DNA from 3 places in the Methylobacterium sp. J-043 genome. Region 2 is predicted to be linked to each of the others. Evidence: predicted binding sites of a transcription regulator. Region 2 holds the regulator's gene; each other region holds the start of a gene.
The links. The regulator LexA, encoded in region 2, represses DNA repair genes until DNA is damaged. The targets are predictions, from matches to a motif close to TGTTCNNNNTGTGTTCNG.
Positions count from the first base shown of each region.

Region 1: a site for LexA is predicted at 5,087-5,104, ahead of MKK50_RS04470 (ImuA family protein). Genes of this name have one in related genera too.
Region 3: a site for LexA is predicted at 3,481-3,498, ahead of MKK50_RS21925 (DUF3072 domain-containing protein). Genes of this name have one in related genera too.

Region 1 is NZ_JAKSYB010000028.1:91,038-98,787, reverse strand. Features, by position in the region: gene gyrA (DNA gyrase subunit A) at 1-936, shown strand, start outside; gene MKK50_RS04500 (outer membrane protein) at 1,156-1,980, shown strand; gene coaD (pantetheine-phosphate adenylyltransferase) at 2,124-2,627, shown strand; gene MKK50_RS04490 (peptidylprolyl isomerase) at 2,653-3,195, shown strand; gene MKK50_RS04485 (UCP034077 family protein) at 3,264-3,710, shown strand; gene MKK50_RS04480 (peptidylprolyl isomerase) at 3,714-4,175, shown strand; gene MKK50_RS04475 (response regulator) at 4,343-4,747, opposite strand; gene MKK50_RS04470 (ImuA family protein) at 5,139-5,900, shown strand; gene MKK50_RS04465 (DUF6504 family protein) at 5,815-7,317, shown strand; gene MKK50_RS04460 (error-prone DNA polymerase) at 7,314-7,750, shown strand, end outside.
Region 2 is NZ_JAKSYB010000058.1:408,416-416,165, forward strand. Features, by position in the region: gene MKK50_RS17215 (MFS family transporter) at 1-1,049, opposite strand, end outside; gene MKK50_RS17220 (DUF1236 domain-containing protein) at 1,509-2,366, shown strand; gene lexA (transcriptional repressor LexA) at 2,532-3,254, shown strand; gene MKK50_RS17230 (ComEC/Rec2 family competence protein) at 3,248-5,506, opposite strand; gene gltX (glutamate--tRNA ligase) at 5,678-7,102, shown strand; gene gltA (citrate synthase) at 7,579-7,750, shown strand, end outside.
Region 3 is NZ_JAKSYB010000065.1:152,864-160,613, reverse strand. Features, by position in the region: gene MKK50_RS21940 (MATE family efflux transporter) at 1-1,440, shown strand, start outside; gene MKK50_RS21945 (monovalent cation:proton antiporter-2 (CPA2) family protein) at 1-2, shown strand, start outside; gene MKK50_RS21935 (DUF937 domain-containing protein) at 1,650-2,480, shown strand; gene MKK50_RS21930 (Flp family type IVb pilin) at 2,709-2,927, opposite strand; gene MKK50_RS21925 (DUF3072 domain-containing protein) at 3,204-3,467, opposite strand; gene MKK50_RS21920 (branched-chain amino acid aminotransferase) at 3,570-4,457, opposite strand; gene MKK50_RS21915 (MarR family winged helix-turn-helix transcriptional regulator) at 4,678-5,241, shown strand; gene MKK50_RS21910 (response regulator) at 5,241-5,969, shown strand; gene MKK50_RS21905 (ATP-binding protein) at 5,977-7,383, shown strand; gene MKK50_RS21900 (hypothetical protein) at 7,517-7,702, shown strand.

The DNA of each region.
Region 1 (7,750 bases), on a different contig from region 2:
GCCTACAAGGAGAAGGTCTGGCGCTTGCCGATGGCCGCGCCGAACGCGCGCGGCAAGGCGCTCGTCAACATCCTGCACCTGCAGAACGAGGGCGAGCGCATCTCGACCATTATGCCGCTGCCCGAGGACGAGACGTCCTGGGACACGCTCGACGTGATGTTCGCCACCGCCTCCGGCAATGTCCGCCGCAACAAGCTGTCGGACTTCACGACCGTGAACCGCAATGGCAAGATCGCGATGAAGCTCGATCCGGGCGATCACATCGTCCATGTCGAGATCTGCCGGCCGGAGCAGAACGTTCTGCTGACCACCGCCCTCGGCCAGTGCATCCGCTTCCCCGTCGAGGATGTGCGCGTCTTCAAGGGCCGCGACTCGACCGGCGTGCGCGGGATCAACCTGGGCAAAGACGACAAGGTCATCTCGATGGCGATCCTCAATGCCTTCGACGCCTCGCCCGAGGAGCGGGCCGGCTATCTCAAGATGCGCCGGGCCGTGATCGGCGATGCGGGCGAGGCGGAGGCCGAGCCGGCCGAGGCCGAGGAGACCCCGGAGGCCACGGCGATCTCGCTGGAGCGCTACAACGAGATGGGCGCCGCGGAGCAGTTCGTGCTGACCCTGTCCGATCGCGGCTTCGGCAAGCGCTCTTCGTCTTACGAGTACCGGACCTCGGGCCGCGGCGGCAAAGGCATCACGGCGATGCGGGTCAACGCCCGCAACGGCAACCTCGTCGCCTCCTTCCCCGTAGAGGCCTCGGACCAGATCATGCTGGTCACCAATGCCGGCCAGCTCATCCGCGTGCCGGTGGACGACATCCGCATCGTCGGCCGCGCCTCGCAGGGCGTGACGGTGTTCAACACCGACAAGGCCGAGCGTGTCGTCTCGGTGGAGCACATCGAGGGCGAAGACGACAACGGCGACGGTGAAGAGGCCGCCTGATCGAAGGGCTGCGGAGGGGCCGAACAGGCCCCTCCGCAGCTCGGCAAGCGATCCTGATCAAAATTTTGTGATGCGGGATTATTTTCGGAATTACAGTATTCGCTTCAAGTCATGACGCGGTGTTGTCGTCTCAATATAACTGTTGCCGTTATATCATAGTTTTCGTGCCCAACCGTCGGTAGAGAAAGTGCGGCTTTCCTCACACCTTCGGTTCGAGCCTTGCGCAACTCCCTGATCCTCTCCGGCCTCGCGGGCGTCCTCCTTTCTGGAACCGCGCTGGCCGCCGACCTGCCGCGCCGCGCCGAGGCGCCGGTCTTCACGCCGGTCCCCGTCTTCGCCTGGACGGGCGCCTATTTCGGCCCCAACGGCGGCTACGCCTACACCGAGAGCGACACCCTGCGGACCACCGGGATCGGTGCGCTCCAGGCCAACGTGACCGGCGGCCTGCGCCGCGCGAACGTCGCCTTGCCGCAGGACGGGTTCAGCATCGGTGGCCAGGCCGGCTACAACTTCCAGCTCACGCCGGGCACCGGTTTCGTCTTCGGCTTCGAGACCGACGCGCAGTATCTCGATCTGGCGCGCAGCCGCACCGAGACGATCTTCAACCCCGCCCTCAACCCGAACGTCCTCCGCAACGTCTACGCCGCCGACCTCGACTTCCTCGGCACCGTGCGCGGCCGTATCGGCTACGCCTTCGACCGCGTCCTGGTCTACGGCACCGGCGGCTTCGCCTACGGCACCGCCACGTCGGCCGCGGTCTTCCGCACGGGCACGCCGATCACCTATGCCGGTGCCCGCTCCGGCCTCGAGACCGGCTACGCCTATGGCGGCGGTATCGAGTATGCGATCCCGGCCAATTCCTTCCTGGATCTCACGGGGTCCCTGCAGATGACGGTCAAGGCCGAGTACCTGCGCTACGACCTCGGCAGCCGCACGGTGCTGATCCGCAGCACGGGCGGCCCCGGCGTCGGCTACAACCTCGAATCCCGCACGGAGGGCGCTCTGGCCCGCGTCGGCCTGAATTTCGGGTTCGGGTCCTATTAAGCCGGAGGCCCGGCTGAGCGCTCCGGTTCCACCGGAGCCTCCTTTCATCCCAGCCCCATCTCGTTCGAGCGGGCGCCCTCCGGGGCGCCCGTTTCTGTTGGCGGCGGTTCCGTTCGCGGGAAAAATGCTCTAGGCCCGTTCCCGTGACGACCCGTACAGCGCTCTACGCCGGTTCCTTCGATCCGGTCACCAACGGCCATCTCGACGTGGTGCGACAGGCCTGCCGCCTCGTGCCGCGGCTGGTGCTGGCCATTGGCGTGCATCCCGGCAAGGCGCCGCTGTTCACGGCCGAGGAGCGCGCCGCCCTTTTGCGCGAGACCTGCGAGCCGCTCGCCGCGGCCGAGGGCGCGAGCCTGGAGGTCGTCACCTTCGACGATCTCGCCGTCACGGCCGCCCGTCGCTGCGGGGCGCGCCTGTTCATCCGGGGGCTGCGCGACGGCACCGACCTCGATTACGAGATGCAACTCGCCGGCATGAACGGCGCGATGGCGCCCGAGGTTCAGACCGTGTTCCTGCCCGCTTCCACCGGCGTGCGCCCGATCACCGCCACCCTGGTGCGCCAGATCGCGGCCATGGGCGGCGACGTCTCCCCCTTCGTGCCGCCGGTCGTCGCCGCGCGGCTTGCCGCTCGCTTTGCCAAATCCTGATCCCCACTACGGAGCTTTTGCCCGCATGAATCGCCGCCACGCCGTCCTCGGACTCGCCCTCTCCGCCATGCTCTTCGCCGCCCCGGCGCGGGCCGGCGAGAACACCGTGACGCTCGAGACCAAGGACGGGCGGGTCACGATCGAACTGCGCCCGGAGATCGCACCCAAGCACGTCAAGCAGCTCAAGACGCTGATCGGCCAAGGCTTCTACGACGGCCTGAAGTTCCACCGCGTCATCGACGGCTTCATGGTCCAGACGGGTGATCCCAAGGGCAACGGCACCGGCGGCTCCAGCCTGCCCAACATCCCCGCCGAGTTCTCTTCCGCGCCGTTCAAGCGTGGCACGGTCGGCATGGCCCGCTCGGGCAGCCCGAATTCGGCCAACTCGCAGTTCTTCATCTGCCTCGGCGACGCGGACTTCCTGAACAACAACTACACCGTCGTCGGCGTCGTCACCTCGGGCATGGACGTGGTCGACAAGATCAAGAAGGGCTCCAAGGCCGATAACGGCTCCGTGCAGAACCCCGACAAGATCGTGAAGATGACGCTCGCCGGAGGCGGCCAATAGCGGCCCGCCGGCCATCGCGCCGCGGGGTCTGCATCCTCGCCGCCTGCCTTGCCCCGATCGCCCCGATCATGGCGGGCGAGGCCGATGCGTTCGGCGGCATTGAACCCTGGCGCACCCTGCCCCAAACCTTGCGGGGTACGCAGCATGTGCCGCTGCCCGCCGGTGACACGGCGACGGCCCCGGCCGATACCTTGAAGGCGCTCTACCCGGCGCTGGCCGCCTGCTGGAAGGCGCCCGAGGGGCTCAGCCGGTTCGAGCGCGCGGAGATCACGGCGCGTCTCTCTCTGCGCCGGGACGGCTCGGTGATCGGTACGCCGCAGATCACCTTCGCCAAAACGCCGTTTGCGAAGACGCCGGGCGATGCGAGAGCCCGGGACATCCTGATTCGGGCGACGCTCGATGCGATCGCCCGCTGCACGCCGGTCCGGCTCACCCCGGCTCTCGGCGGAGCCATCGCGGGGCGCCCCCTGGCGCTGCGCTTCATCTACGACGGACCTAAAGGACAGGGAATTTAACTCATGGCAGAGACGAACGAGACCATCGTCCTTGAGACCACCAAGGGCCGCGTCGTCATCGCGCTGCGCGCCGACCTCGCCCCCAACCACGTCGAGCGGATCAAGACGCTGACGACCCAGGGCTTCTACGACGGCGTGCCGTTCCACCGCGTCATCGACGGCTTCATGGCCCAGACCGGCGACCCGACCGGCACCGGTTCGGGCGGCTCGGAGCTGCCCGACCTCAACGCCGAGTTCAACGCCGAGCCGCACGTGCGCGGCACCTGCTCGATGGCGCGCACCAACTTCCCGCACTCGGCGAATTCGCAGTTCTTCATCTGCTTCTCCGACGCGCGCTTCCTCGACCGCCAGTACACGGTCTGGGGCAAGGTGATCGAGGGCATGGAAGTGGTCGACACGATCAAGCGCGGCGAGCCCGTGCGCGATCCGGACCGGATCGTGAAGGCGACCGTCGCGGCGGCGTAAGCCGGTTTTCCCCCTCTCCTCGTATGCGGGGAGAGGGGCGGCTAGAGCATCATCCCGAAAGGTGGCCACCGGCTTTCGGAAAAGACCATGCTAAAACAATAACCTAGAGCATCGTTCTGGATCCCATATCCAGGACGATGCTCCAATGTCGCGATGATCCGGTCGGTCTAACCTTCCGGCGGCTCCCTGAGCCCCGCGGCCTCTTCGAGCCACGTCAGGATTTCCGGTGCCCGCCAGGGCTTGGGCATGAAGGTCGCGGTGACGCGCAGGTCGCTCGGCTGGTCGCCCGCGTCGCCCGAGGTCAGCAGCAGGCGGATGCGCGGCCACGTCACACCGATGATCCGCGCGAGTTCGAAGCCTCCGATCGTGCCCGGCGTGCGCACGTCCGAGAACACCACGTCGATCCCGTCGCCCCGCTGGTGCAGGATGTCGAGCGCACGCTCGGCCGTCTCGGCCTCGATGACCTCGAAGCCCTTCTCCTCCAGCAGCTCGGCCGCGAGGTAGCGCTCGTCGGGTTCATCCTCGACGACGAGAATGACGGGCCGGTGGCCTGTGGGTCGTGCGTCACTCATGACTGGTCACTCATGACCCTGATAAATCTAGAGAGCTCGCAGGAAAGACGCAGATTGCGCATCCCATACGACATCCTCCGGCAAAGTCCCCGGCAGACAATACGATAGGACAGCGCGGGCAAACGTCTGTCGTTCAAGGGCAACAGCGCCCGGATTTGTTGCTCTCGGGTCGGGTCGGCATGCGGATTTGCGTGAGATAAGCCGTCGCACCCGCTCTGCGTGCAGGGCTTGGTACGCCGCCAGCCCGCCGAACCGGGGTCAAGGGCGCGACCGGAATAAAATCCGCATTTTCAACAGGGATGGCAACGCAAGAGCGGTTGACGGGTTACGGCTCAGGTGTGTTCACTGTTTGTTCTGAACGGCACCCTCAAGCCCTCCCGAACCCAGGCCCATGCCCCCTCTCCGCTCCCACGACGTGCCGACGCTGGACGCGCTTCGCCGCCTGACGGACCGTTCCGGGACCGGCAGCGAGCCGGCGGACCCTCGCGCCCTCCCCTTCGGGGTTGCGGGGCTCGACGCGGCTTTGCCCGGTGGCGGGCTGGCCCTCGGGGCGCTCCACCAGATCCATGAGGGCGGCCCGCGCGGGCGTTACGCCGCCACCGCCGTGCTGTTTGCCGGCGGCATCCTCGCCCGGCTCGACGGGCCGGTGCTGTGGTGCCTGCACAGCCGAGACCTGTTCGCGCCCGCCCTCGCCCGGGTCGGGCTGCATCCCGACCGGGTGGTCTATTGCGAGACGTGGCGGGATGCCGAGGTGCTGCCCGCCATGGAAGAGGGCCTGCGCCATCGTGGGCTGGCCGGCGTCGTCGGTGAACTGACCCGCATGACGCTCACCCCCTCCCGCCGGCTCCAACTCGCGGCGGAGGGCTCGGGCGTTACCGCGCTCGTTGTGCACCGCCTCTGCGCGGGCGAGGCCGTCGAGCCGGAGCCCAGCGCCGCGCGAACCCGCTGGCGGGTGGCGCCCGCCCCCTCGGAAGGAACGAACCGTCGCATGGGCCGGCCGCGCTGGCGGCTCGACTTGCAGCGCTGCCGTGGTGGGGCGCCGGGGGCTTGGATCGTGGAGGCTTGCGATGCGCAGGGTCGTCTCGCTGTACCTGCCGGCTTGGCCGACCGACCGGCTGCGCCGGAGCGGGTCCAGCGCCGCGCCGCCGGATGAGCCGCTTGCCACCGTGGCGCAGGACGGTGCCCGGCGCGGGCTCGCCGACGTGGACGCCGCTGCCCGCCGCCTCGGCCTGCGACCGGGCATGAGCGCAGCCCATGCCGGCGCAATGGTGCCGGGCCTCCACCTCGTCCCCGCCGATTTCGAGGCGGATGCCGCGGCGCTGGCGCGACTCGGCCTGTGGTGCCAGCGCTACGCGCCGATCGTCGCGCTCGACCCGCCCGACGGACTGCTGATCGACATCACCGGCGCCGCCCACCTCCACGGCGGCGAGGCCCCGCTGCTCGCCGACCTCTCCGCCCGCCTGGAACGGACGGGCATCCTGGCGCGGCTCGCGCTCGCCGACACGCCGGGCTGCGCCTGGGGTGTGGCCCGCTTCGGCGAGGGGGGAATCGTGCCCTCCGGCGACGCGGCGCGGGTGCTGGCCCCCCTGCCGGTGGCGGCGCTCCGGCTCGGCTTCGAGGCCGTGCGGGCGCTGCAGGATGTCGGCCTCACCCGCATCGGCCAGCTCGGCGACAAGCCGCGGGCGGCCTTGCGGCTGCGCTTCGGTGCCGAGATCCTGTTCCGGCTCGACCGGGCGCTCGGGCATGCGCCGGAGCCGCTGGCGGCACTCGACGCGCCGGAGACGCCGCGGGTGGCCCTGCGCTTCGCCGAGCCGGTCGGCGCCCATGAGAGCCTGCAACGGGTCGTCGCCGACCTCTGCGCCCGGCTCGTGCCGGAACTGGAACGGCGCGGCCTCGGCGCGCGCCGGCTCGACCTCGTCTTCGCCCGCGTCGATCGCCTCGATCAGGCGATCCGCATCGGCACGGCGGGGCCGAGTCGCGACGCCGCCCACCTCGCCCGGCTGCTCACTGAGCGCCTCGCGCTGATCGATCCCGGCTTCGGTATCGAGGAAGCGGTCCTCTCCGCCTCGCGGGTCGAGCCCCTGGCCGAGCGCCAAGCCACCCATCTCGCCGCCGGCCCGCAGGCGCCGGACCTTGCCGCCCTGGTCGATACCCTGCTGGTGCGCCTCGGTGCCGCCCGCGTCTACCGGCTGGCACCGGTGGAGAGCGACCTGCCCGAGCGGGCGGTGCGCCGCGTGCCGGCTCTGGCCGCCCCCCTCGGCGCGCTCTGGCCTGCCGACCTGCCGCGCCCGGCCCGCCTCCTGGCGCCGCCGGAGCCGGTCACGGCGATGGCCGAGATCCCCGACGCGCCGCCGCTGTTCTTCGTCTGGCGCAACATCCGCCATCGCATCGCGCGGGCCGACGGGCCGGAGCGCATCCTCGGCGAGTGGTGGGTGGCGGACGCGGAGGCCGCGCTGACCCGCGACTATTACCGGGTCGAGACGGAGGCCGGCGAGCGCTTCTGGCTTTTTCGCGATGCGCCGGTGGAGGCCAACGGGCGCTGGTGGCTGCACGGGCTCGGCGAGGCGTGAGCACGCCGGAGCTTCAGGTCACGACGCACTTCTCCTTCCTGCGTGGCGCCTCGAGCCCGGAGGAATTGTTCGCGGCCGCCAGCCTGCTCGGCATCCCGGCTGTGGGCGTGACCGACCACGGCTCGCTCGCCGGAATGGTGCGGGCGCATCAGGCGGCGAAGGTGACGGGCGTGCGCCTCGTGGTCGGCTGCCGGCTCGACCTCGACGACCTGGCTTCGCCGCTCCTCGTCTACCCCACCGACCGGGCCGCCTACGGCCGGCTCAGCCGCCTGCTCAGTCTGGGCAAGGCCAGGGGCGGCAAGGGCCGCTGCCGCCTGACATGGCGCGATCTGGAGGCGTGGCAGGAGGGGCTTTTCGCGATCCTGCTCGCCGAGCATCCGGGGCCGGCGCTGCCGAACGATCTCGTGCGCCTCAAGAGCCTGTTTGGTGCCCG
Region 2 (7,750 bases):
ATCACGACGAGCCCGGTCATGATGAGGCCGAAGGACAGGATCGGATCGGTGGTGGTGCCGATCGCCGTCATCAGCGGCACAATCATCACCATGCCGAGGCCGCTGAACAGCAGCATGTTCGTCTTCCGGCCGATCCGGTCGGAGAGCCAGCCGAAGAAGGGCTGGATCACCATGTAGGCGAACAGCGCCACCGTCGTGATCTTCGATGCGGTCACCTTGTCCAGATGGGCGGTATTGAAGAGGTACTTCGGCATGTAGGTCGTGAGCGTGTAGAACGACAGCGACCCGCCGGCCGTATAGGCCAGTACCACGGCGAAGGCCCGCCAGTGCTTGAGAAGCCCGGAGAGGGTTCCCGCTTCCTTCGAATCCTTGTTCTCCGCGCTCATCGTCTCGGAGAGCGAGCGGCGCAGGAACAGGGCGACCACCGCGGCCAGCGCGCCGATGACGAAGGGGATGCGCCAGCCCCAGGCCGTGAGTTGCTCGGCCGTGAGCAAGCTCTGGAGCACGACGAGGACCAGCGAGGCGAGCAACTGGCCGCCGATCAGCGTGACGTATTGGAACGAGGCGAAGAACCCGCGCTGCCCCTTGGTCGCGACCTCGCTCATGTAGGTCGCGCTGGTGCCGTACTCGCCGCCGACGGACAGGCCCTGCACCATGCGCGCGATGACGAGCAGGACCGGCGCGAGGTGGCCGACGGTCGCATAGGTCGGCAACAGGGCGATGGCGAGCGAGCCGCCGCACATCATCAGAACCGAGATCATCAAGGAGGTCTTGCGCCCGAGACGGTCGGCGATGCGCCCGAACAGCCAGCCGCCGATGGGCCGCATGAAGAAGCCCACCGCGAAGACCGCGGCCGACTTCAGGAGCTGGCCAGTGTCGTCGCCCTCCGGAAAGAAGACCGGGGCGAAGTAGAGGGCAAAGAAAGCGTAGCAGTAGAAGTCGTACCACTCGACGAGATTGCCCGACGAGGAACCGACGATGGCCATGATGCGGCGGCGGCGGTCGGCGGCCTCGTCGAGTGGCGGCGCGGCGGCGCTGGTCTCCAGCATGCGTTTCCCCTGATGGTCCGGCCCTTGAGTGGCCGTGAGCGTTTATCAGAGGCCGGTATTTACCCGAGACGGGCCCCGCGCCGACGTGGTCGGCGGCCATTCCATGACAGATGCCGGGGAACGTTGCGCACAAAGGCTTGGATCGATCGGCTCTCGTTCCGGAATGGCAGGCGGCAAGCCCTGTCGGCTACCGTGCCTCGGCCTTCCCAGTGCGGGGGGAGAGAGGCCCGGGCGGCACGAGGGTCAGCTCAAGCGCGGTTCCCCCGTCTCAGTCTTCCCAAGCACATGACAGCCTGACTTTCGGACGCCGAAAGACTCAAGCGTATCCATTCGTGCAACCCCACGGTTTTCCCGAAGAACAAGCTGGAGAGCTTATTCCGGGAACGGTTTTGCGAGGGTTGCCGTTGCGTCCCCGGCTTCGGCACCAAGTCGGTCGCTGAGAAGAAACAGGGACGGAACATGACGAAACTCTTTCGCAGCACGGCGACGGCGGCGATCCTGATGTTGGGCGCGGCAACCGCACTCGCTCAAGGCGGCGGCGGCGGCGGTGTTGGGGCCGGGGGGGCCGGGGGCGGTGGTGCTGGCGCAGGAGGTGCCGGGATGGGCGCAGGCGGTGCCGGTGGAGGCGCTGGCGGCGCTGGCGGCGCCGGTGGCGGTGCGGCCGGCGGAGCACGGGGCGGCGCGGGCGAGGCCGGCGGCGCAGGCGGTGCCCGTGGGGCCGCCGATGTCGGTGGGACCCGTGGCGGCGAGAGCGGCGGGGCACCCGGTGGCGCGTCGCGCGCCGGCGAGAGTGGAGAGCCGGGTAGCCGTGGCGGGCGCGAAGGTGGCCCGGCCCGTGCCGAACAGCCGAGCGAGCGCGGCAACCGCGAGTCCGGGCAGACCGACCGCGGCGGCGCAGGCGAGCGCGGCGGACGGGACGGACGAGACGGGCCGGGCGAGCGCGGCGGGCGTGACGGCCGAGATGGGGCCGGCGAGCGCGGCGGGCGGGATGCGGCGGGTGAACGCGGCGGTGCCGGCGAGCGAGGTGGTCGTGGGGCCGCCACCGAGGCGCGGGGCGCTTCGAAGAACCTGAGCTCGACGCAACGCGGCGAGTTCCGCCAGTCGATCACCCGTTCCAGCGTTCGCGCCGTCACGAATGTCAACTTCGCCGTCCGCGTCGGCACGGCAATCCCGCGCTCGGTCTCGCTGCACCCGCTACCCCCGGCGATTCTCTCGGTGGTGCCGGCCTATCGCGGCCTGCAATTCATTCTCGTCGGGGACGACATCGTCATCATCGATCCTGACACCTACGAGATCGTCGACGTGATCCCGGCCTGATCCGGCTGCACGGTACGACAGGAGAGGCGGCGGGGCGACAGCTCCGCCGCCTCTTTCGCTTCCCGAGGTATGCTTGCGGAACAGGAGAGGAACGTCTAGGCTGTTCGTGCTTTGTTTTCAACGATTCTGCGGCGCCCTCGGCCCGCGCTCGACAGCAGGTGCCGCATGCTGACCCGCAAGCAACTCGAACTGCTCCAGTTCATCCAGCAGAGGATGCAGGAGAGCGGTGTTCCGCCGTCATTCGACGAAATGAAGGACGCGCTCGACCTGAAATCCAAGTCCGGCATCCACCGCCTGATCATGGCGCTGGAAGAGCGCGGCTTCCTCCGCCGTCTGCCGAACCGGGCTCGGGCGATCGAGATCCTGCGCATGCCCGATATGCCGGCGGCCAAGCCCGCATCGTCCGAGCCGCGACGCTTCACGCCGAGCGTGGTCGAGGGCGGCCTTTCGGCCAAGCCTGCCGCGCCGAAGCCTGCCATGCTTCAGGCCCATGACGGCAAGGGCCAGTCGGTGATGGTGCCAGTGATGGGCCGGATCGCTGCCGGTGTGCCGATCTCGGCGATCGAGAGCCAGAGCCATTCGATTTCGATGTCCCCCGACTTCCTGGCGGGCGGCGAACACTACGCGTTGGAAGTGCGCGGCGATTCGATGATCGAGGCCGGCATCCTCGATGGCGATCTCGTGGTGATCCACAAGCAGGAGACCGCCAACAACGGCGAAATCATCGTCGCGCTGATCGACGACGAGGAGGCGACGCTCAAGCGCTTGCGCCGCCGCGGTTCGTCGATCGCGCTGGAAGCCGCCAACCCGGCCTACGAGACCCGCGTGCTCGGTCCCGACCGAGTGCGCATCCAGGGCAAGCTCGTGAGCCTCGTGCGCCGTTACTGAGGGTTCTCGGCGTGCGGCGGGTCTGACGGATCCGCCGCACTCGGATCGTTGAAAGGTTGGGAGTCCGACAGGGCTGCCGGCGTTGTCGTGCCGGAAGGACGGGGCTGCCAGGGCTGCAGCCGATCGGCCCCTCGCGCGGTGACGATGTCAGGCCCTGCTGTTCCAAGGCGGATCGCTGTGGCCCCCCGCGCCGCCAGAAATGCCCGGTCGGCGATCAGCGGCGCGGCACAGCCAGGCGGGGCACGCAAGCGGCTGATGAGGATGTCGGCCCGGGCGCAATCCTCGGCGAAGGCGCGCTTGTCGGTGACGAGGGCGACGGCACGGCCGTCCACCGCCGTGAGGGTGCAGCCGATCCGGTCGCAGCGCGGACCGGCGGCGCCGGTTGCGGCCTCCGGACGGCGCCCGTCACCGTCGGCCTTCAACCATTGTTCGAGTACGAAGCCGGGCGGGCGTCCGAGGACTACGAGGCGGCCGTCCTTGCCGCGGACCGCAGCGCCCGCCCCATCCCGATCGATATAGATGTCGTACCGGATCGGGCTCGCGGCGAGGGCGATTCCAAGCCCGGCCGGTATGAGGGCGAGGAGACGCAGCCGCGATACGGGGAGTGTTGCCAGCAGCAGGGCGACGGCGAGCAGCATCAGCGCACCCGTCCCGAAGGCCGGCAGCACGACGGTGGCCTGCCCAAACCCCGCGATCCAGGCGGAGATCTCGAGCATGCCGCGCACCGCAAGCCCCATCAGCCACCAGACCGGACGGTCGAGGGCGAAGGGATAGGCCAGCATGCCGAGTACCGCCGCGGGCATCACCGCGAGCGAGACGAGCGGCAGGGTCAGCGCGTTGCCGACGAGGCCGAAGGGCTGCACGGTCTGGAAGTGGTAGGTCGCGAACGGCGCGGTGGCGAGCTGCGCCACCAGCGTCGTGGCAAACGTTCCGACCACCGCCTTCGCCACCCATGAGGCGGCCCGCGCGATCCGGGACGAGCTGTCGGTTCGTAAGACCCGCCCGTCGATGAGCGGCGCGCAGGCGATGAGGCCGGCCACCGCGCCGAACGACATCTGAAAACTCGGGCCCAGCAGCGCCTCCGGTTCGCGGGCGAGCGCCAGGATCGCCGCGAGGGCGAGGTTGCGCAGGCTGAGCGCCGGGCGGTCGACGAGGATCGCGCCGAGCATCACCAGCGTCATGATCAGTGCCCGCTCGGCGGCGACATCCCAACCCGAGAAGGCGCAGTAGGCGGTCACGCCCAGCATCGCCGTACCCGCCGCGATCTTCTTGATGGGCCAGGCGAGGGCGAGCACCGGCACCAGGGCGAGCCCGGCCCGCACCAGCCAGAATACGACGCCGGCCGCGAGCACCATGTGGAGCCCGGAGATCGAAACGACGTGATAAATTCCCGCCGCCCGCAGCACGTCGTTGGTCTCGTTGGAGATCAGCCCGCGCTTTCCGGTGACGAGAGCCGCCGCCACCGCGCCGGCCTGTCCGCCGATCGCGTCGGTGATGCGGCGGGTGAAGGCGTTGCGGGCCGCGTCGATGGCGGCGGTCAACCGCAGCGACGGGGCCAGCGGCTCGGCCGGGGGGCCGACCTCGATCTTGCCGACCAGCGAGCCCACGGCACCGATTCCGCGAAAGTAGGCGTCGCGCGCAAAGTCGTAGCCGCCCGGCCGCACCGCCTCCGGCGGCGGTAGGAGACGGGCGGTGGCGCGGATGGCGTCCCCCGGCCGCACCGCCTGCGCGGCACGGAAGGAGACCCGCACCCGGCGCGGACGGCGCTCCGCATCGAGATCGCCGAATCGCTCGACACGCACGATCAGCCGGGCGCCGCCCTCGCGCTCATCCAGCCCTTCGACCAAGCCGACGAGCGGCGCGATGGTGACGCGGGTGAGCACAGGCCCCGCCACGGAAGCGACGCGCCAGACGCCCGCGGCGAAGCCGAGGAAGACGGCAGCTAGGCCGAGCATCAGCGCGAGCGCCACCGGACGCGCCCGCAGAAACCGCGTCACCGCAAGGCAGAGCCCCGCTGCGATCAGCGGCGCAGCCAGCGATGGCTCTCCATCGGTCGCCGTAAAGAAGACGAGAATGCCGGCCCCGAAGGCGACGGCGAGCCAGGGGAACAGCCGCCGCTGCTCGGCATCGCGGGCGATGCTGCCGCGCAGACCGTCGAGAGTGGCCTGCCAGAGCTGTGCGGGGGCGGGAACGCGGCCGGCGAGGAGGGCCGGAACGGCCCCGCGCATCGCCCTGCCGCTGCCCCCTGCCATGCGCCCCCTGCCGTCCCCCGCCGCGCTCTGAGACCTGCGATGCCCGCGCGGCGGGCAATCGTGACGGATTCTTAACGCATCCGCTCGCTCGTGCTACACGCCCGCAGAGACCGGCCGCGGCCGCACGCGCGCCATCCCGCACTTTTTCAAGAAGAAGCCTCCCAGCAGCCGATGTCGTCACCGGTCGTCACGCGCTTTGCGCCCTCACCTACGGGCTTCCTGCATATCGGGGGAGCGCGCACGGCTCTGTTCAATTGGCTCTACGCCCGCCGCTTCGGCGGGCGGATGCTGCTGCGCATCGAGGACACCGACCGGGAGCGATCGACGCAAGGTGCGATCGACGCGATCCTCGACGGGATGCGCTGGCTCGGCCTCGATTGGGACGGGGAGGTGATCTACCAGTTCGCCCGCGCCGAGCGGCACCGCGAGGTCGCCGAGAGCCTGCTCGCCTCGGGCAACGCCTATCACTGCTACGCCACCGCCGAAGAACTCGTGCAGATGCGCGAGACCGCCCGCGCCGAGGGCCGTGCCCCGCGCTACGATGGCCGCTGGCGTGACCGCGATCCGTCCGAGGCGCCCGCGGGCGTGAAGCCGGTGATCCGCCTGCGCGCGCCGAGCGACGGTGAGACCGTGGTCGAGGACGCTGTGCAGGGCCGCGTGACCTGGGCCAACCGAGACCTCGACGACCTCGTGCTGCTGCGCTCCGACGGCACGCCGACCTACATGCTCGCCGTCGTGGTGGACGACCACGACATGGGCGTCAGCCAAGTGATCCGCGGCGACGACCACCTCACCAACGCTGCCCGCCAGAGCCAGATCTACCGGGCGCTCGGCTGGGACGTGCCGGCGATGGCGCATATCCCGCTCATCCACGGGGCGGACGGCGCCAAGCTGTCGAAGCGCCACGGTGCGCTCGGCGTCGAGGAGTATCGCGACCGCGGCTACCTCCCGGCGGCGCTGCGCAACTACCTCGTGCGGCTCGGCTGGAGCCACGGCGATCAGGAAGTGTTCTCCACGGAGGAGATGATCGCCGCCTTCGACCTGAAGGCGATCGGCCGCTCGGCGGCGCGGTTCGACTTCACCAAGCTTGAAAGCCTCAACGGTCTCTACATCCGCGGCAGCGACGATTCGGTGCTGGTGGATGCGATCGACGCGATCCTGCCGGCCCGTGGCCCCGAGCGGGGCCTGCCGACCAAGCTGACGCCGGATCTGCGCGAAAAACTCCTGTCAGCGATGCCCGGCTTGAAGGAGCGCGCCAAGACCCTCGTCGAACTCCTCGACAGCGCCTACTACCTCTACGCCCCGCGCCCGCTCGCTCTCGACGCCAAGGCCGAAGCCTTGCTCGCGGGCGAAGCGCCCGAGCGGCTGCGCGCGCTCCTGCCGGCGCTCGAAGCCCTCCCGGAATGGAACGCAGCGACGACCGAGGCTGCGGTTCGCCAGTTCGCGGACGGTCAGGGAGTCAAGCTTGGCCAAGTCGCCCAGCCCCTGCGGGCGGCGCTGACGGGGCGCGCCACCTCGCCGCCGGTCTTCGACGTCCTGGCCGTGCTCGGCCGCGACGAGGCACTCGCCCGCCTCCGGGATCGCTTGCCGGCCTGAAGGCCGGCCACGCGACGGATAAACGCATAGCCCCCGCGACGCATCGGCCGAGCCGATGCGTCGCGTCGCGATATCCGCACCCTCTGGGCTTCGTGGCACCATGAATGACAATCCGGCGCAAATGACAGCCCCAACTTTTGCCGGCGGCCCATCGTCCGGTCGAGGGCCGGAAGATCTTGCTCGCACGCGTATTTCGGCGTCATCTTCACTCTGACAGAGCGCTCTGAGTGACCAAGAGCTGCGCGCGGGAACCGGTCGGATGAGATTTCATCCCTCTCGTGCAGTAACAGATGCGGCCTGTTTTTCGCATATGCGAAGAGGCCGGGAGCGGCCCACCGTTGCTGGGCGCCGACCGATCCGCTAACCCGGTGCCTCAGTGAGCGGGTGCAGTGCTCTGCTGCGGCGCCACAACGGAGCGGGCGGCATTGGCCTCCGGTCCCGTGCTGTTCCCGTCGCAAGAAAGGGTCCGCGATCCCATGAGCGCTTCCGCCAGCACCATCATCGTGGGCGACAAGAACGTCGAATTGCCCATCAAGACCGGAACGATCGGTCCCGACGTCGTCGATATCGGCAAGCTCTACGCCCAGACCGGCAAGTTCACCTTCGATCCGGGCTTCACCTCGACCGCCTCCTGCGAATCGAAGATCA
Region 3 (7,750 bases), on a different contig from region 2:
GAGACGGGCACAGGCGCGGCACCGGAGAGGAACGAGGGCGCGGCGCGCTTCGTCTCGGGCTCGATCCTGCGGCACGTCGTGGTGATGAGCGCCACCGGCTCCGTCGGCCTGATGGCGATCTTCGCGGTCGATCTGCTGTCCCTGTTCTACGTCTCGAAGCTCGGCGACCCGGCGCTCACCGCAGCGGTCGGCTTCGCCTCGATCGTCCAGTTCTTCGCCATCGCCTTCAATATCGGCTTGATGATCGCGGCCGGTGCCCTGGTGTCGCGGGCGATCGGAGCGAACGATCCGGCCGACGCGCGGCGGATCGCGACCTCGGTCACAATCCACTGCGTGATCGCGTCGGCTCTGCTGGCCGCCCTCTTGCTCGCCGTGCTCGACCCGCTGCTCTCGGCCATCGGCGCGGAGGGGCACACCCTCGAGGTCGCCCGGCGCTTTCTCTGGATCAGCCTGCCGTCGAACCTGCTGCTCGGGCCGGGCATGCTGTTCACGGGGCTCCTGCGCGCGGTCGGCGCGGCACGGGAGGCGATGTACGTCACGCTCGGCGGCGCCGTCATCACCGTCTTCGTCGATCCGCTGCTGATCTTCGGATTCGGGCTCGGCGTGGACGGAGCCGCGCTCGCGGTCTGCGTTGCCCGCGTCACCTTCGTCGCCGTCGGCTGGGCCGGCGTCCGGCGCTACCGGCTGCTCGAACCGCCCCGCCTCACGGCCATCATCGGCGATCTGCCGCTGGTGACCCGCATCGCCGGGCCGGCGGTACTCACCAACCTCGCCCCCTCGATCGCCAGCGCCTTCGTGGCGCACGCTCTGTCCGGCTTCGGGCCTCCGGCGATCGCCGGGAACGTGGTCATCGAGCGCCTCGCCCCGGTCGCCTTCTGCGGGCTGTTCGCGATGTCGGGCTCGATCGGCCCGATCCTCGGTCAGAACTGGGGCGCCGGGCGGTTCGACCGGATGCGGGGTGTGCTCCGGGTCGGCGCGGGGGTGACCGCGCTCTACGTCGTCCTCGTCTGGCTGCTCCTCGCCCTGGCGCGGGCGCCGCTGGCCGGGGCCTTCGAACTTCAGGGCGTGGCGGCCGACCTGTTCGCGTTCTTCTGTCTGGTGAGTGGGCCGGTCTGGTTCTTCAACGGGCTCCTGTTCCTTGCCAACGCCTCGTTCAACAATCTCGGCTTCCCCTTCATTTCGACCCTTTTGAACTGGGGCCGGGCGACACTGGGCACGGTCCCACCCGCCCTCGTCGGGGCGGCGTGGTACGGACCGGAGGGTGTGATCGCGGGCACCGGCCTCGGCTCGATCGCCTTCGGGGTAGCCGGCCTCGCCCTGGCCTTCCGCACCGTGAGCCGTCTGGAACGCGGCATGACCCTCGCGGCAGGCCCGGCTCCCGAGCCCCCCGCCGCCGATGAGGCGGTGCAGGCGGCTCCCTCCAGCGGGATGTCGTTGTAGCCTAGAGAGGGACGACGGAAGCCGGCACGGGCGAAATGTCCGCCTTTCCTCGGGAAATCGCTGCGGAACCGGGGTTATCGCTGGCCAGTCCCGCCCGGTTGCGACACACTCGCGGCCGAGGCCGTTCCGGCGAGCCTTCGGATGTGAGTGTCGGCGGTCATCACCGGTGCGCGTCCGGAACGAGGATGGGCCCGCTTGCACGCGTTGTCATGGCGAGGCCTGGAGGCGTTCGGCACCCGGACCGTTGCTGCTCGCTGAGGCGCCCGGCCATGTACACGATGTTCGACATCCTCCAGAGCCAGGGCGACGCGAGCGTGCGGGCCCTCGGGCAGCCGTTCGGTCTTTCGCCGGACCAGACTCGCCGCGCCATGGAGGCGCTGATGCCGGCTCTGTCGATGGGTATGCAGCGCAACGCTGCGGCCGATCCGATGGGGTTCGGGCGCATGTTCGGGCTCGGCCAGCCGGGAAAGGCGCCGCCACAGGCGGGTGCGGACATGTTCTCGGGGTTGTTCGGCTCACCGATGATCGCCCAGGCGGTCATTCAGCAAGCGTCGGCGGCGAGCGGCGTCGGGAGCCAGGCCCTCCGCCAGATGCTGCCGATCATGGCCGGCATGATCGTGGCCGGCATCGTCCACCTGCTCCTCAACCCGCCCGCCGGGGCGCCGGCCGCCGAGCCTCCACCCGCCACGTACCCGGTCGGCACGCTTTGGACGGACTGGCTCAACGGCCTCACCGCCGCGGCGGGACAGATGGCCTCCCCTTCCCCGCCTGCAGCGCGCAAGCCCGAGCCGCGCCCGGCCGTCCGTAAGGCAGAGCCGGCGCCAGATGCGACCAAAGCCTCGATGGAAGTAATCCAGCAGATGCTCCAGACCGGAGCCGATGTTCAGGAGCAGAACGTCAAGGCGATGAAGGACGCGTTCGACGCGTTCTGGAGCCAGCCGAAGCCGGACAATACGAAGCCGGGCGCCGCTCCGCCCCCCTCCCCAGCCGCCGGGAGGGAACCGGCTTCCGCAAAGCGCAAGCCGGCAGGGCCGAAATAGGGAGCCGTCGGCAGGCTGGCCTTACCGGACGAGCAACGCTCGGCGTCGTCCGGTCACGGCCCCGGCCTGCTTCCGACCGCCCGTGATACGGTTTCCGCTTGATCCAAGCGGGGACCGTATCAGCGAGCCCGCGCTGCGCTTGAGGTGGGTACCCACCGCGCCAGGGCGTACGGGATCCCCCGATGTCCAAATCTGCCATCCCAAAGGGATCAACCGGGTTTGGTATGACTACTCGAACACGAACAGTTCAAAGATCCTCGGAAAAAAATTCCCCAGCGCGGTTCCGTAGACGCGGAAGGCACCGATGACCGCAATTCCGATGAAGGTACTGACCAATCCGTACTCGATGGCGGTCGCCCCCGATTCGTGACGCGCGAAGCGGATGAGGGACGGGTACAAAGGCCAGGCGGATTTCGGGACGGGCGCGGATGGAGGAAGCAGAGACACGGCGCATCGTCCCGGACGTGTGGCAGTGACGTGATCTTGCCAGCGTGAACTTGCAGCGAACTTAAAGGAATTGAAGAAAGCGGGGACATTCCCCGCCGACGCGTCTCATTCAGCAGTGGATTCGTTCGCTGACGGAGCTACGGGCGATGGATCGCCGGACCTGTGTCCCGCTCCCACCGCCCTCCGGACCCGGGGCCGCCTCACCCGCGCAAAGTTCACGCGTCGCCCCGAAAATTGGCCAAAGCCTTCCCGGAGCACATGATGCTCTCGCCCGAGTCAGGCCTTGCCGGTGTCCTTGCGCAAGGCGTCGATGCGCTTGGAGGCCTCCGCCTTGTCGAGGTCGGCCTCGAAGGCCTCCGGTGCCTTGGCCTGCTCCGACAGCGTCTTCAGGTAGGATGCCTGCGCGCCCGTCATCGGCTCGGCACCGGTCGTCCACTCGTCGGGATCCTTGATCCGGTTCGACTCATCGGTCGGGTCGACCTTCGGATTCTCGGCCGCCGCTTGGTCCTTCGTCGTCTTGCCGGTCGTCTTGCCAGTCATCGGGACACCCCTTCGTTCATGGATTGTTCTAAAAAACGCAGGGGTCCGCGCTAAGTTCCGGGCGCTTTGTTGATGCGCCCGGAACCGTCGATCATGCATGCCTCAGGCGGCGGCCGCCTGCGGCTGCACCTCGGCGAGATAATCGTCCATCAGCGACTTGGTCAGGGCCGCCGGCGTGAAGCGGTAGGGGCCGATCTCGGAGACCGGGGTCACCTCGGCGGCCGAGCCGGTGATGAAGCACTCGGAGAAGCCGGTTATCTCCTCCGGGCGGATGCGCCGCTCGATCACCTCGATCCCGCGGCTTTTGGCCAACTCGATCACGGTCTGGCGGGTGATGCCGTTGAGGAAGCGGTCGGCCTGGGGCGTGTGGATCACGCCGTCGGCGATGAAGAAGACGTTGGCGCCGGTGCATTCGGCGACATTGTCCTCCCAATCGAGCATCAGCGCATCGGCATAGCCCTTGTTCTCGGCGCGGTGCTTGGAGATCGTGCAGATCATGTAGAGACCCGCCGCCTTCGAAGTCGAGGGTGCGGTCCGCGGATCGGGGCGGCGGTAATCGGCGATGTCGAGGCGGATGCCCTTCATCTTGGTCGCCGGGTCGAAGTAGCTCGGCCATTCCCAGGCGGCGATGGCGAGGTGGATGGTGTTCTTCTGCGCCGCGACGCCCATCATCTCCGAGCCGCGCCACGCCACAGGGCGCAGATAGGCGTCTTGGAGGCCGCTGGTCGCGAGCACCTGAGCCTTCGCCGCCTCGATCTGATCGACCGAGTACGGAATCTCGAAATCGAGGAGCTGGGCCGATTGGCGCAGTCGCTCGGAATGCTGGCGGCTCTTGAAGATCCGGCCGCCATAGGCCCGCTCGCCCTCGAACACCGACGAACCGTAGTGGAGGCCGTGACTGAGCACATGGATCTTCGCCTCGCGCCACGGCACCATGGCACCGTCGAACCAGATCGTGCCTTCGCGCTCATCGAAGGGAATCACGGACATCTCTCGAAGTTCCTCTGCGCGGCCTCGGCGAAGCGCGGGGTCGTCGGGTGGGGCAAATGCCGGCGCGCGGACGCGGAACGATGCAGCGAGCGGCTGGACCGGCAGGGTTGACGGGTAGCAACGGGGCTGAGATATGTCAACAACACTGACTTATCTTCCCAGGCCGTCCGGAGCCCCGCGATCCGCCGCCGACCGAGGTTTTCACGACGTGAATCGTGTGATGACGCCAGATACCGACATAGCGGTCCAGGGTCCCGGTGAGGCGTCTCCCTCGAACTGTCCCGCGGCGGGCGGCGACAGCGACGACCTGATCGAGCTGCTGTTCTTCGCCTACCGCGATTTCGTCGGCGATCCCGACCGGATTCTGGCGCAGTACGGCTTCGGCCGGGCGCATCACCGGGTTCTGCACTTCGTCGATCGCTATCCCGGCCTCACCATCGCCGAACTCCTCGATATCCTGCGCATCACCAAACAGAGCCTCAACCGGGTACTCAAGGATTTGATCGACCAGGGCTATGTCGAGCAGCAGACCGGCACGAGCGACCGACGCCAGCGGCTCCTGTTCTGCACCCCGTCCGGCCGGGCGCTGACCGCCGACCTGACGCGGGTCCAGGTCCGCCGGATCGTACGGGCGCTCGATGCGCCGTCCGAAGACGATGAGGCCGAGAGCGGACGCGAGGCCCGTGCGGCATCCGCCCAGGATTTTCTGCTCGCCATGATCGAGCCGGCCGAGCGCGCCGCGATCCGTCGGCTGATGGCGCGCCGCACGACGGGGCGTGCCTGATGTCGGCCGAGACCGCCCTCAAGGCGCGCCCCGAGCTTCCCGACCATGCGCCCCATATCCTACTGGTGGATGACGACCGGCGGGTACGGGAACTCTTGTCCCGCTTCCTCTCGGAGCAAGGCTTCCGCGTCACGGCCGCCGCGAACGCGGCCGAGGCGCGCAGCCGCGGCCAGTGCTTCGTGTTCGATGCCCTCGTCCTCGACGTGATGATGCCCGGCGAGAGCGGTTTCGACTATGCCCGCTCGGTGCGCGAGACCTCACGGGTGCCGATCCTGATGCTGACGGCCCGTTCCAACCCGAACGACCGGGTGACGGGGCTGGAGATCGGCGCCGACGATTATCTGCCCAAGCCCTTCGAGCCGCGCGAATTGATCCTGCGGCTCAACAACATCATCCGCCGCCACATCGCCGTGCCGGAGGCGCGTTTCTCGGGCGAGGGCGCGGTGACCTTCGGCCCCTTCAGCTTCCGCGCCGACCGGGGCGAGTTGCGGCGCGAGAACGAGCCGGTGAAGATCACCGAGCGCGAGCGCGAGATCCTGACCATGCTGTCCCAGGCCCGCGGCGGCAATGTCGAGCGCGAGACGCTCGCGGGCAATGGCGGCTTGGCTGCCGAACGCACCATCGACGTGCAGATCAACCGTCTGCGCCGTAAGATCGAGCCGGACCCGGCCAATCCGAGCTTCCTGCACACCGTCCGCGGCGTCGGCTACCGCCTCGCCATCGATTGAGGCCATCATGGCGGCCCCCGCCCGCCCCTCCGCGACCGCACCGTCTCGAACCGGCACCCTCGCCGGGGCGCTCGGTCGCGTTCGCAAGATCTGGCGGCGCCTCAGCCGCGCCATCGGCGATGCCTTGCCGAAGGGCCTCTACGCCCGCTCGCTGATCATCATCATCGCGCCGATGGTTCTGCTCCAGTCGGTGATCGCCTACACCTTCATGGAACGGCACTGGCAGCTCGTGACCCGCCGGCTCTCGGCGGCCGTCACCGCCGACGTCGCCGCGCTGATGGACATCTACGAGTCCTATCCGCAGGACAAGAATGCCGAAACGCTCTCGCGCATCGCCGGGGAGCGGCTGAATCTCGACATCGACATCCTGAAGGGCGCCAAGCTACCGAATCCGGGGCCGCGGCCGTTCTTCTCGATTCTCGACGAGGTCCTGTCGGAAGAGATCCGCCGCCAGATCCGGCGCCCGTTCTGGATCGACACGGTGGGGCGCTCGAACCTCATCGAGATCCGCGTCGCCATCCCCGAGGGGGTGATGCGGGTCACCGCCCGGCGCAACCAGGCCTACGCCTCGAACTCGCACATCTTCCTGCTCTGGATGACCGGCTCCTCGCTGGTGCTGCTCGGCGTGGCCATTCTATTCCTGCGCAACCAGATCAAGCCGATCCTGCGGCTCTCGGCGGTGGCCGAGGGGTTCGGCAAGGGCCGCGAGATCGAGTTCAAGCCCCGCGGCGCCCGCGAGGTCCGGCAGGCGGGGCACGCCTTCATCGAGATGAAGCGGCGCATCGAGCGGGCCATGGAGCAGCGCACGGCGATGCTCAACGGGGTGAGCCACGACCTGCGCACCATCATCACCCGGTTCAAGCTCTCGCTCGCCCTGGTCGAGCAGACCCCGGAGGTGGAGGATCTCCAGCGCGACGTCGACGAGATGAGCCGGATGCTGGAGGGTTACCTTGCCTTCGCCCGCGGCGATTCCGCCGAGACCGCTGCCGAGACCGACATGCGGACCCTGCTGGAGGACCTGCGCAGCGACGTGGAGCGCCTCGGCGCCCATGTCGAGGCGGTGGAGATCGAGGGGAGCCCCCTCGTCACGGTGCGGCCGGATGCGATGCGCCGCTGCCTATTCAACCTCGCTGCCAACGCCGCCCGCTACGCCGACACCGTGGCGATCTCGGGCAAACGCGAGCATCGCGCCTTCCTGGTCGCGATCGACGACGACGGACCCGGCATCCCGGCGGAGAGCCGCGAGGACGTGTTCAAGCCGTTCGTGCGCCTCGACGATGCGCGCCAGGATGCCGGCGGCTCCGGGCTCGGTCTCGCCATCGCCCGCGACATCGCCCGCGCGCATGGCGGCGATGTCGCCCTGCACGACAGCCCGCTCGGCGGCTTGCGGGCGACGGTGCGCATCCCCGCCTGACCGAAACGCCCGCGGATCGATCGGAGATTCTGAAGCGGCGGGAGTTTCCTCAGGCGGAACGGCGATGCTAAGACCGCTTCGCATTATTCTTCGGGCCGCGCTGCGACCCCTCAACGAACGCGAGTGACGTCGAATGAACCCGCTGGTGCCGCTTTCCGTCGTGCTGCTCCTCCCGATCGCGGCCGTCTGCGCCGTTCTCTTCACGGATACCGGCATCGAGCCGGCCCTGTTCTACGCAGCGGTCAAGACCTTCGCGATCCTGTTCGTCGTCGGTGGCGCGATCTCCTTCGCCGCGAGCCGCCTCGCCGCACGCACCTAAGACCGAGCATGACTCCACGCGGCGCCCGCCGCTCTGCCGTGCCCCGCG